DNA from 2 places in the Brevibacillus agri genome. Region 1 is predicted to be linked to the other one. Evidence: riboswitches for the same ligand, from Rfam matches in the RefSeq annotation. Region 1 holds a riboswitch; the other holds the start of a gene.
What was found. A riboswitch is a leader RNA that binds a small molecule or an ion and turns the genes downstream of it on or off. The one in region 1 is predicted to bind FMN.
Positions count from the first base shown of each region.

Region 2: it holds a riboswitch for FMN, as region 1 does, so the genes downstream of both, BA6348_RS23680 (ECF transporter S component) here and ribD (bifunctional diaminohydroxyphosphoribosylaminopyrimidine deaminase/5-amino-6-(5-phosphoribosylamino)uracil reductase RibD) in region 1, are expected to answer to the same signal.

Region 1 covers NZ_CP026363.1:1,482,392-1,486,975, forward strand. The annotation lists gene yunB (sporulation protein YunB) at 1-243, shown strand, start outside; gene BA6348_RS26540 (hypothetical protein) at 276-422, shown strand; gene BA6348_RS07390 (hypothetical protein) at 434-850, opposite strand; gene BA6348_RS07395 (HAD family hydrolase) at 1,038-1,688, shown strand; FMN riboswitch at 1,775-1,920, shown strand; FMN riboswitch at 2,026-2,177, shown strand; gene ribD (bifunctional diaminohydroxyphosphoribosylaminopyrimidine deaminase/5-amino-6-(5-phosphoribosylamino)uracil reductase RibD) at 2,311-3,411, shown strand; gene BA6348_RS07405 (riboflavin synthase) at 3,519-4,190, shown strand; gene BA6348_RS07410 (bifunctional 3,4-dihydroxy-2-butanone-4-phosphate synthase/GTP cyclohydrolase II) at 4,209-4,584, shown strand, end outside.
Region 2 covers NZ_CP026363.1:4,831,798-4,836,381, reverse strand. The annotation lists gene BA6348_RS23690 (ABC transporter permease) at 1-331, shown strand, start outside; gene BA6348_RS23685 (ABC transporter permease) at 335-1,132, shown strand; FMN riboswitch at 1,491-1,647, shown strand; gene BA6348_RS23680 (ECF transporter S component) at 1,903-2,511, shown strand; gene proS (proline--tRNA ligase) at 2,829-4,295, shown strand; gene BA6348_RS23670 (HAD family hydrolase) at 4,388-4,584, opposite strand, start outside.

The sequences.
Region 1 (4,584 bases):
AAGCTGGAGACAGAGCTGAAGGAGGCGGGCATCAACATGGTGCTCGCCACGGTCTACATTTTCGTAGAGGTCGACTTGCGCATCGTCATTCCGTTTGCGACCGAGGAGCAGACGGTTACGACGAAAATCCCGATCACGCACTCCCTCATCATCGGCGACGTGCCGCAGTATTTGTACAACAATCCGGAAGGCAAGCCGGATGTGCCGCGTGCGCCCATGGAAGGTATGGACGACAGCCCGTAGAAGGCGCGGCGGAAACGAAAAAAAGCGGCAGCGTGCGAGCTGTCGCTTTTTTCATGGAGATGGCTGCCCTTGCTTACTGCTCCGCCCAGGTGACAGTCAGCTCGATGACGCCTTCCTGGCCGCTGAGCGGGCCGCCGATCATCGACCAGGACTGTTTTTTCTCGATGTTGCCTCCCTGAATAATGATGTTTTAGTCGTCGATGGTTTGCCCGGAGTCAGAGAGGTTTTGCGTCTTGAAGTAGTCTTTGTACAGCTTGGTTACGGCTGGCATGCTTTCCTTTGTGCTGAAAATGAGCAGGACAAACTTTTTGCCGTCTTTGATTTCGGAATGCGAGGTGCTAATTTCGGCGACCTCCGGGAGCGGGAAATCGGCTGGGAGATATTCCGGCCGCTTCTGTTCAGAGGCAGGCTGGGCAGCAGTGTCGCCGGAAGTTTGCTGGGTCGGCTGTTGCGCAGTCTGCTGTGCTGGTTGCTGCGCTGACTGTTGCGGTGTTTGCTGTTCCGCTTGCTGTGCCGGTTGATCCACTGAAGCTGGCTGGCTGCACGCACTGATCGCCACTGCTGCGAAGAGCGACAGAGCGACGTGCGCCCACGCTTTCTTTTTCATCACGTATCATCATCTCCTCTTCATCATACGTAGAAAATATTCTATGTCATTTTTGGTTCTCCATATGGAAAAAGTCCTGTTTCCAGCATTCGGCAATCGGGGGAGCAGCTTGTTTGCTATACTGAAAAAAGCGGCTTGCGAGCGCAAGAGACGGGAACGGACCGAAGACGAGGGGGCTGGAAAGGAAATGAACAGACGCTTTGCAACAGGCATCATTTTTGACATGGACAATACGCTGCTGCACTCGAAGATCAATTTTGCGGAAATGAAGCAGGCAATTTTTCAGTTGTGGACGGAGCATGGTCTGATAGAGCCGACCTTCGACTGGCACAGCCATACCGCCTCGCAACTGATCGAGCTTGGCCGAAAGTCGGGCAGGCTGACCAGCCAGCTCGAACAGGAGATGTGGGGAGCCGTCACGGCAATCGAAAAGGCGGGGATGCACGAGGCTGTTCTCGAGAACCATGCCCAGGAAGTGCTCGCGCAGCTCATGGAGCGGCATCATTTGTTCATTTTGACCAACAACGCCTACGCTGCCGCAGAGGAAGCGCTGCACCAAACCGGTATTGCGGGCTGCTTCGAGAAGATTGTGGCGCGCGAGCAGATGACGACCTTGAAGCCGCACCCGTCCGGGATTCATTACATTCGCAGGCAGTATCCCGATATGCCTGCTTCGGCCTGGACGATGGTCGGGGATTCCTGGATTGACGGAAAAGCCGCGCAGGACGGGGAGGTGGCGTTTATCGCCTACCAGGGACATGCGCAAGACATGGAGCGCCATGACGTGGCACCGCAAGCGTACATTGCGGATTTGCGCGAGCTGCTGACTATGTTGTAACAAAGCTTGCAGGCAGGAGAAAAACACTTCTGCCTAAAAAAATGACAGCGAACGTGAAAAATGTGCTATACTTTGCCTAACTGAATACCAGCCTTCAGGGTAGGGTGAAATTCCCGACCGGCGGTAATGACGAACGCACGTCTGAGCCCGCGACTCGCTATCGCAGTTGGATAGCGACTGACTTGGTGCAAATCCAAGGCCGACGGTAAAGTCCGGATGGGAGAAGGTATTGGCATAACCTCAGAGCTGTTTTTTCAAAAACAGGCATTTGCGAGGTTTCTTTCCCTACGCCCTGAGCATGTTCTCACGGGCGTTTTTTATTCCGCAACTTCATAGCGAAAATCTTCAGGGCAAGGTGAAATTCCTGACCGGCGGTAATGGCGATGGCGAACCATCGTCTGAGCCCGCGACTCGTGGACCGTGACGGTTTGCGACTGATCTGGTGCAACTCCAGAGCCGACGGTAAAGTCCGGATGGAAGAAGAGCTGACTGCGCTTTTTGGCATCGTTATTTTTGCAAAAAACGAATGCGAGAAGGCTTCTTTCCCTATGCCCTGAAACGCTTGAGGTTTCGAGGGCTTTTTGTTTTGGCTGGAATCCAGGCAGGAAAAAGGAGGTTTTACATGGAGCAGGACAAGCGGTTCATGGCATTGGCGCTGGAGCTGGCGCGCTCGGCCCACGGCCAGACCAGCCCCAATCCACTGGTCGGTGCAGTCCTGGTGAGCAACGGAGCAGTTGCAGGCATGGGCGCGCATTTGCGTGCCGGGGAGCCGCATGCGGAGGTGCATGCGCTGCGCATGGCAGGGGAAAAGGCGGCTGGCGCTACTTTGTACGTGACGCTGGAGCCGTGCAGCCACTTCGGAAAAACGCCCCCTTGCGCCGATGCGGTAGTGGCGGCGGGGATTCGCCGGGCTGTGATTGCGACGCTGGACCCGAATCCGCTCGTGGCTGGAAAAGGCGTGGAGAAGCTGCGCGCCGCAGGAGTGGAAGTGCTCGTCGGGGTAGGCGAAGCGGAAGCGAAAAGGCTCAACGAGGTGTTTTTCCACTACATCACGACGAAGCGCCCGTTTGTGACGGTGAAAACGGCGAGCACGCTGGACGGCAAAATCGCTTCGGTCACAGGACACAGCCGCTGGATCACGGGCGAACGGGCGCGCGCGGAGGTGCACGAACTGCGGAGACAGCACGATGCGATTTTGGTCGGGGTAGGAACCGTTTTGGCGGACGATCCGCTTTTGACGGCCAGACAAGGGGAGCAGTTGTATGGACGGCAGCCTGTGCGGATCGTCCTGGACAGCGAGCTTCGCACGCCACTTGCAGCGCGCGTGATCGAAAATGCGGATGCGCCGACCTGGATTTTCACGACAGAGGCGGCTCCGCCAGAAAAGCGTGCGGCATTGGCGGCAAAAGGCGTCAGGCTGTTTGTGGCAAGCGGACAAATTTCGGTGGAAAACGTACTGGATACGCTGGGCGAGTGCGGGATTACTTCGCTGCTGGTTGAAGGCGGGCAGGCAGTGAACGGGGCGTTTTTACAGGCGCGCGCGATCCAGAAGATCGTCAGCTACGTGTCGTTGAAGCTGATCGGCGGAAGCGGCGCGCCCACGCCATTTGGCGGACCGGGCTTCGCCACGATGGATCAGACTGTCCGGCTTGCGGATGCAACTGTCGAGCTGCTGGATGAGCAGGACGTGCGCATAAGCGGTTATCCGCTATGGGAAAAGTAGCTGGAAGCAGGTTTTCCGTTTTCTGCGCATTCGCGCCAGAGAGCAGCAGTCGCCAGACGACGGGAGCAAATTTTTGTTCAGAAAGCACAAAGAGGAGGAAAAGGCCGATGTTTACCGGACTGGTGGAGGAAGTCGGAACGTTGGAATCCAGCACAGGCAACGGGCAGGCGAGTCGGCTGGTCATTCGGGCGCAGCGGGTGCTGGAAGGCGTCAAGCTCGGCGACAGTATCGCCGTCAACGGGATTTGCCTGACGGTCACGTCTTTTTCGGCTCGGCATTTTAGCGTAGATGTCATGCCGGAGACGATGAAAAAGACAACCCTCCGTCACCTGCGCACAGGCCAGCGGGTCAATCTGGAGCGGGCGATGCGGCTGGGCGACCGCTTTGGCGGGCATATCGTCTCCGGGCATATCGACGGAACGGGCACGATTTTGTCCCGAGAGCCGCACGCCAACGCTGTGCTGTTTCGCATTGAAGCCGCGCCGGAGCTGTTACGATACGTCATCAGGCAAGGCTCGATCTGCGTCGATGGCATCAGTCTTACGGTCGTGGACGTTGCCGATGCGCATTTTTCGGTGTCGATCATCCCGCATACGCTGGCAGCGACCAGCCTGCACGATCGGCGCGCGGGCGATCAGGTGAACCTGGAGACAGATATTATCGGCAAGTACGTCGAGCGGCTTTTGGGCTATCGCGGCAAGCCAGCAGGCGGCAATCAGACCGAAGCAAAAGGCGCGAAAATCAGCATGGCTTTTTTGCAGGAAAACGGATTCGTTTGAACGAGGAGGGACAAGCCCATGTTTCATCGCATAGAAGAGGCGCTGGAAGATTTGCGCCAAGGAAAAGCCATCATCGTCGTGGATGACGAGGATCGGGAAAATGAAGGGGACTTCGTCTGCCTGGCGGAAGCGGCTGCGCCGGAGATGATTAACTTTATGGCGACGCACGGGCGCGGTCTTGTCTGCGTCCCGGTGACGGAGGAACAGGCCGCGCGGCTTGCGCTCACCCCAATGGTCAGGCACAACACGGACAAGCAAGGGACGGCGTTTACCGTGTCGATTGACGAGGTGAGCACGCATACAGGCATCTCGGCGCAGGAGCGTTCGCAGACCGTGCTGGCGATGCTGGACGAGCGGAAGACGGCAGAGGACTTTCGCAGGCCGGGGCATATTT
Region 2 (4,584 bases), 2.0 Mb from region 1:
TAATACGCAGATTAACCTGCTGACGGGTCTGTTCACGTTTTTCCTGTTCCGCAACGACGGGATGATGCGGGCGAAGCGGGTCGTCGTCGATCTGATGTCCGGCCTCGTGCTGCCGATCAGCTTTTTTCCGGGCTGGGCGCAGACCGTCATGGGCTTTCTGCCGTTTCAGGCCGTCAACTACTATCCGAGTCTGATTTTCACCGGAGCGATTACCCCTGGACGGGCCTGGGAATTGATCGGCTTTCAGGCGATCTGGATGGTTGTCATTCTGGTCCCCATCCTGGTTTTGTGGCGTATGGCCCGAAATCGGCTGGTCGTGCAAGGAGGGTAGACGATGCAAAACGTGAAACATATTATCGGCATTTTTGCCGACTACCTGGGCCAGTATTTCAAAACGAGGCTTGCCTATCGGGCTGACTTTCTCGGGGAGCTTGTGTCCAACCTCGTTTCCGAGTTGATTAACCTCGTGTTCATCATCGTCGTGTTCACGCACGTCCCGATGATGAAAGACTGGACGCGGGACGAAATCATTTTCATTTACGGGTTCTTTTTGGTGCCGTATGCGCTGTTCTCGATGTTTTTCGGCTTTTGGGACTTCAACGAGCGCTACATTATCCGGGGCGAAATGGATCGCATCCTGACCAGGCCGATTCACAATCTGGCGCAGGTTTGTCTGGAATCCATCGCGCCGGACCGCATTTTCGGCATCATCACGGGCCTGATTATTATGGGCTATGCGGCGATCCAGCTCGACCTGTCGTTTTACTGGTACGACCCGCTGATCTTCATCGGGCTGGTCGTGAGCGGCGCTCTCATCTACGGCGGCGTGTACACAGCGATTGCGGCGGTCAGCTTTTTCTCTGATTCGCGGACGGGAATCGCCCCGATGATCTACAACATTCAGCAGTACGGCCGCTATCCGGTGGATGTGTACAACAAAGCGATCCGCTTCGTGCTGACCTATGTACTGCCGTTTGCCTTCGTCGGCGTCTACCCGGCTGCCTACTTTTTGCGCAAAGAAGTCTGGTACACCTACGCGGCGTTTACTCCGCTCGTGGCTGTCGTTTTCTTTGGCCTCGGCCTGTTTGTGTGGAACTGGGGGGTCAGCAAATATCGGGGAGCGGGTTCGTAGCAGTCGCGGCCTGATTCGATGCTGGAGGAGCCGAATGTATATTTTTATTTGCGGCTCGTTATGATAACATTAGAGGTAACAAGCGAAAAAAAGACCGTCCGGCGGCAACCGGAGCGGTCTGTACAATGGAAGCTTCCCTCAAGGGGTTCGGCTCAAAATTTCTGGAAGAATAGACCGCTGGAATTGGGACTCAAGGGCGGTCTATTTCTTTTTGGTCAAGGTAACTACCAACCCGATCAAAGCGACCAGGAGCATATCCTATTAAATTCATCGGAAAACAATAAAAAATTGTCGATTTAGCCGTTTCCTCTATTGTCAAATCAAAAAAGCGCAGTATAATATGCAATAGACAACTACACAAATCCTTCGGGGCAGGGTGCAATTCCCGACCGGCGGTGATCGTGTCACGAGCACGTTAAGCCCGCGAGCCTCCCCAGCTTGTCAGCAAGCGACGGAGTGCAGGATCTGGTGAGATTCCAGAGCCGACAGTACAGTCTGGATGGGAGAAGGATGACGACAGTACGTTTTCTGCACGTGCTTGTTTGCCTGTGCAAACGGGAAAAGCTGCAAAAGGGGCATGCAAAATCAGCACCTTTTGTTTCGCGAACCTGTTTCCTGCACATGCTTTGTCATACGCCTGTAATCTGCCCTGAGAATCTTTCTCAGGGTATTTTTGCGTTTCCGCAGGCAAAGCGTATGAGTAGCAACACGTGTGGCACGACCACTGTTGCCATTCCTCAAAGAAGGAGAACAAAGAGGAGATGGTACACATGAAAGAAACAGCCTTGCATTCTTCGCGCAGAGCAACCCAGCGGATCGTGACGATTCCGATGCTGGCCGCCGTTGCCTTTATCCTGCAATTTTTGGAGGTTCCCGTTCCGCTGATGCCGAGCTTTCTGAAGCTTGATTTCAGCACGCTGCCAGCGTTGATCGGCGGGCTTATGTACGGTCCGGTGGCCGGAATCATCATCGAAGTTTTGAAAAATACATTGCACTTTCTGTTTAAAAATGCAGACGGACTCTTGATCGGCGAGATTGCCAATGTGATTGCCGGCGCCAGCTTCATTTTGCCGGCTATCCTGCTGCAACGCAGCGGCCAGGGCAAAAAAGGTTTTCTGACAGGGCTTGCGCTCGGGACATTGCTGATGACGGTCGTCATGGCTGTCGCCAACGCATACGTCCTGCTCCCGGCTTACGCTGTGCTCTACCATATGCCGATGGCAGAACTGCTCGCGATGTTCAATGCGACGAGCGTCTGGTCCCTCGTCTTGGTCGGCATTGTGCCGTTCAACATTTTCAAAGGCGTCGTGCTCGCCTTGGTCGCCTATCCTGTTTACGCCAAGCTGGGCGCTCGCCTGGCCCTGCGTACCACAAATTGACATCGGCCTTTCGACTTGCTAAGATATGTTCTTAAACGAACCGTTTTTGTGAAAAGGCTATGAAAGGACCCGCAGCTATTTCCCTTGTTCCAGAGAGTCGGCCCTAGTCTGGAAGGCTGATACGAGGCATACCTGCACCCCATCCTGAAGCCGCCAGCGACGAGCTGGTCCGGTCGCCCCGCCGTTATCGGGTTGGAAAAGAGGACTGTGGCACAAGCCATGGTCAATCAGGGTGGTACCGCGGAAGTCAATCCTCCGTCCCTTTTGGGATGGGGGATTTTTTGCATTTCATGCGAAGAAAAAAGGAGCGTAGAAGGATGAAAGAGGACAAAGCGTTTGTAAAAGAAATTACACCGCAGTCGGAAGATTTTTCGCGCTGGTACATTGATGCGATCAAAAAGGCGGACTTGATGGACTACACCCCGGTGCGCGGCTGCATCGTCTTCAAGCCCGACGGCTTCGAGCTGTGGGAACGGATTCAGGAGGCGATGGACAAACGGTTCAAGGAAACCGGACATCGCAATGCCTACTTCCCGATGCTGATTCCCGAGTCGTTTTTCCAAAAAGAAAAAGAGCACATCGAGGGCTTCAACCCAGAACTGCCATGGGTGACCGAAGCGGGCGGCGAACAGTTGGAGGAAAAGCTCGCCCTGCGCCCGACCTCGGAGACGATCATCGGCCACATGTACAGCCAGTGGATTCAGAGCTACCGCGACTTGCCGATCCTGATTAACCAGTGGGCCAACGTGTTCCGCTGGGAAAAGCGCACGATGCCGTTTTTGCGCACATCGGAATTTCTCTGGCAGGAAGGCCACACCGCCCATGCGACAGAAGAAGAGGCGCGCCAGGAAACGATGCAGATGCTCGAAATTTATCGCGAAGTAGTCGAGCAGGAGCTGGCGATTCCGGTATGGAAAGGGCAAAAGACGCCGAGCGAGCGCTTCGCGGGTGCGGTTGACACGTACTCGATCGAAGCGATGATGAAGGACGGAAAAGCCGTGCAGGCGGGCACCTCGCACTATTTGGGCGACAAGTTTGCGCGCGGCTTCGAGATCAAGTTTTTGGACCGCGACAATCAGTTCAAGTACGTGCATACGACCTCGTGGGGCAGCTCGACGCGGCTCATCGGCTCGATGATCATGGTGCACGGCGACGACCGCGGCCTGGCGCTGCCGCCACGGATGGCGCCTACGCAAGTCATCATGATTCCGGTAGGTCCGATGAAGCTGCGGGAAAAAGTGATGGAGGCGTTCGATCCGCTTTTCGACGAGATCAAAGCGGCAGGGGTTCGCGTGCGTGCCGACTTGCGTGAAGAGACGCCGGGCTGGAAGTTCAACGAATGGGAAATGCGCGGGGTGCCGCTGCGCCTGGAGCTTGGGCCGCGCGATGTGGAAAACGGTCAGGCGATCCTGGCCCGCCGCGATACGGGCGAAAAAGTGACCGTGCCGCTGGCGGGAATTGCCCAGACGATTGCGAAGCTGCTCGAAGACATCCAGCAAAACATGTTCCAAAAAGCGCTGGCCTTCCGGGAAGCTAATTCTCATCTCGACGTCGACACGATGGAGCAGTTGGCTGCGCACATCGCCAACTGCGAAAGCGAGAACCGCCCAAGCGGCTGGGTGCTGGCCGGCTGGTGCGGAGACGACGCTTGCGAAGCCAAGGTCAAGGAAGAAACCAAATTTACCTCCCGCAACATTCCGTTCGATCCGCCTGCCCAAAAAGCAGCCTGCATTTGCTGCGGCAAAGAGGCGAAGCATACGGTCTGGTTCGGGCGGGCGTACTAGGCGGTTCTGGTAACGCATACGCTTGAACCGAAAACAAGGGAGTGCCCCTCGCGTGAAAAAGAGGGCACTCCCTTTTTGCCTGTGCGAAAAACTTAGCGGCCGAGCACCCAGTCGGCAAAAACCTGTGCGTCGGAAAAGCGGTAGTCCGGCTCCGGATCGAAGCTTCCGGCCTTTTGCGTGACGGGCAGCCAATCGACCCCGACCGTCGTAAGCCCTGCCGCACGCCCGGCCACGATGTCGGCATCGCTGTCGCCTACAAAAATCGTCTCCCCGGCCGTTGAGCCAAGCT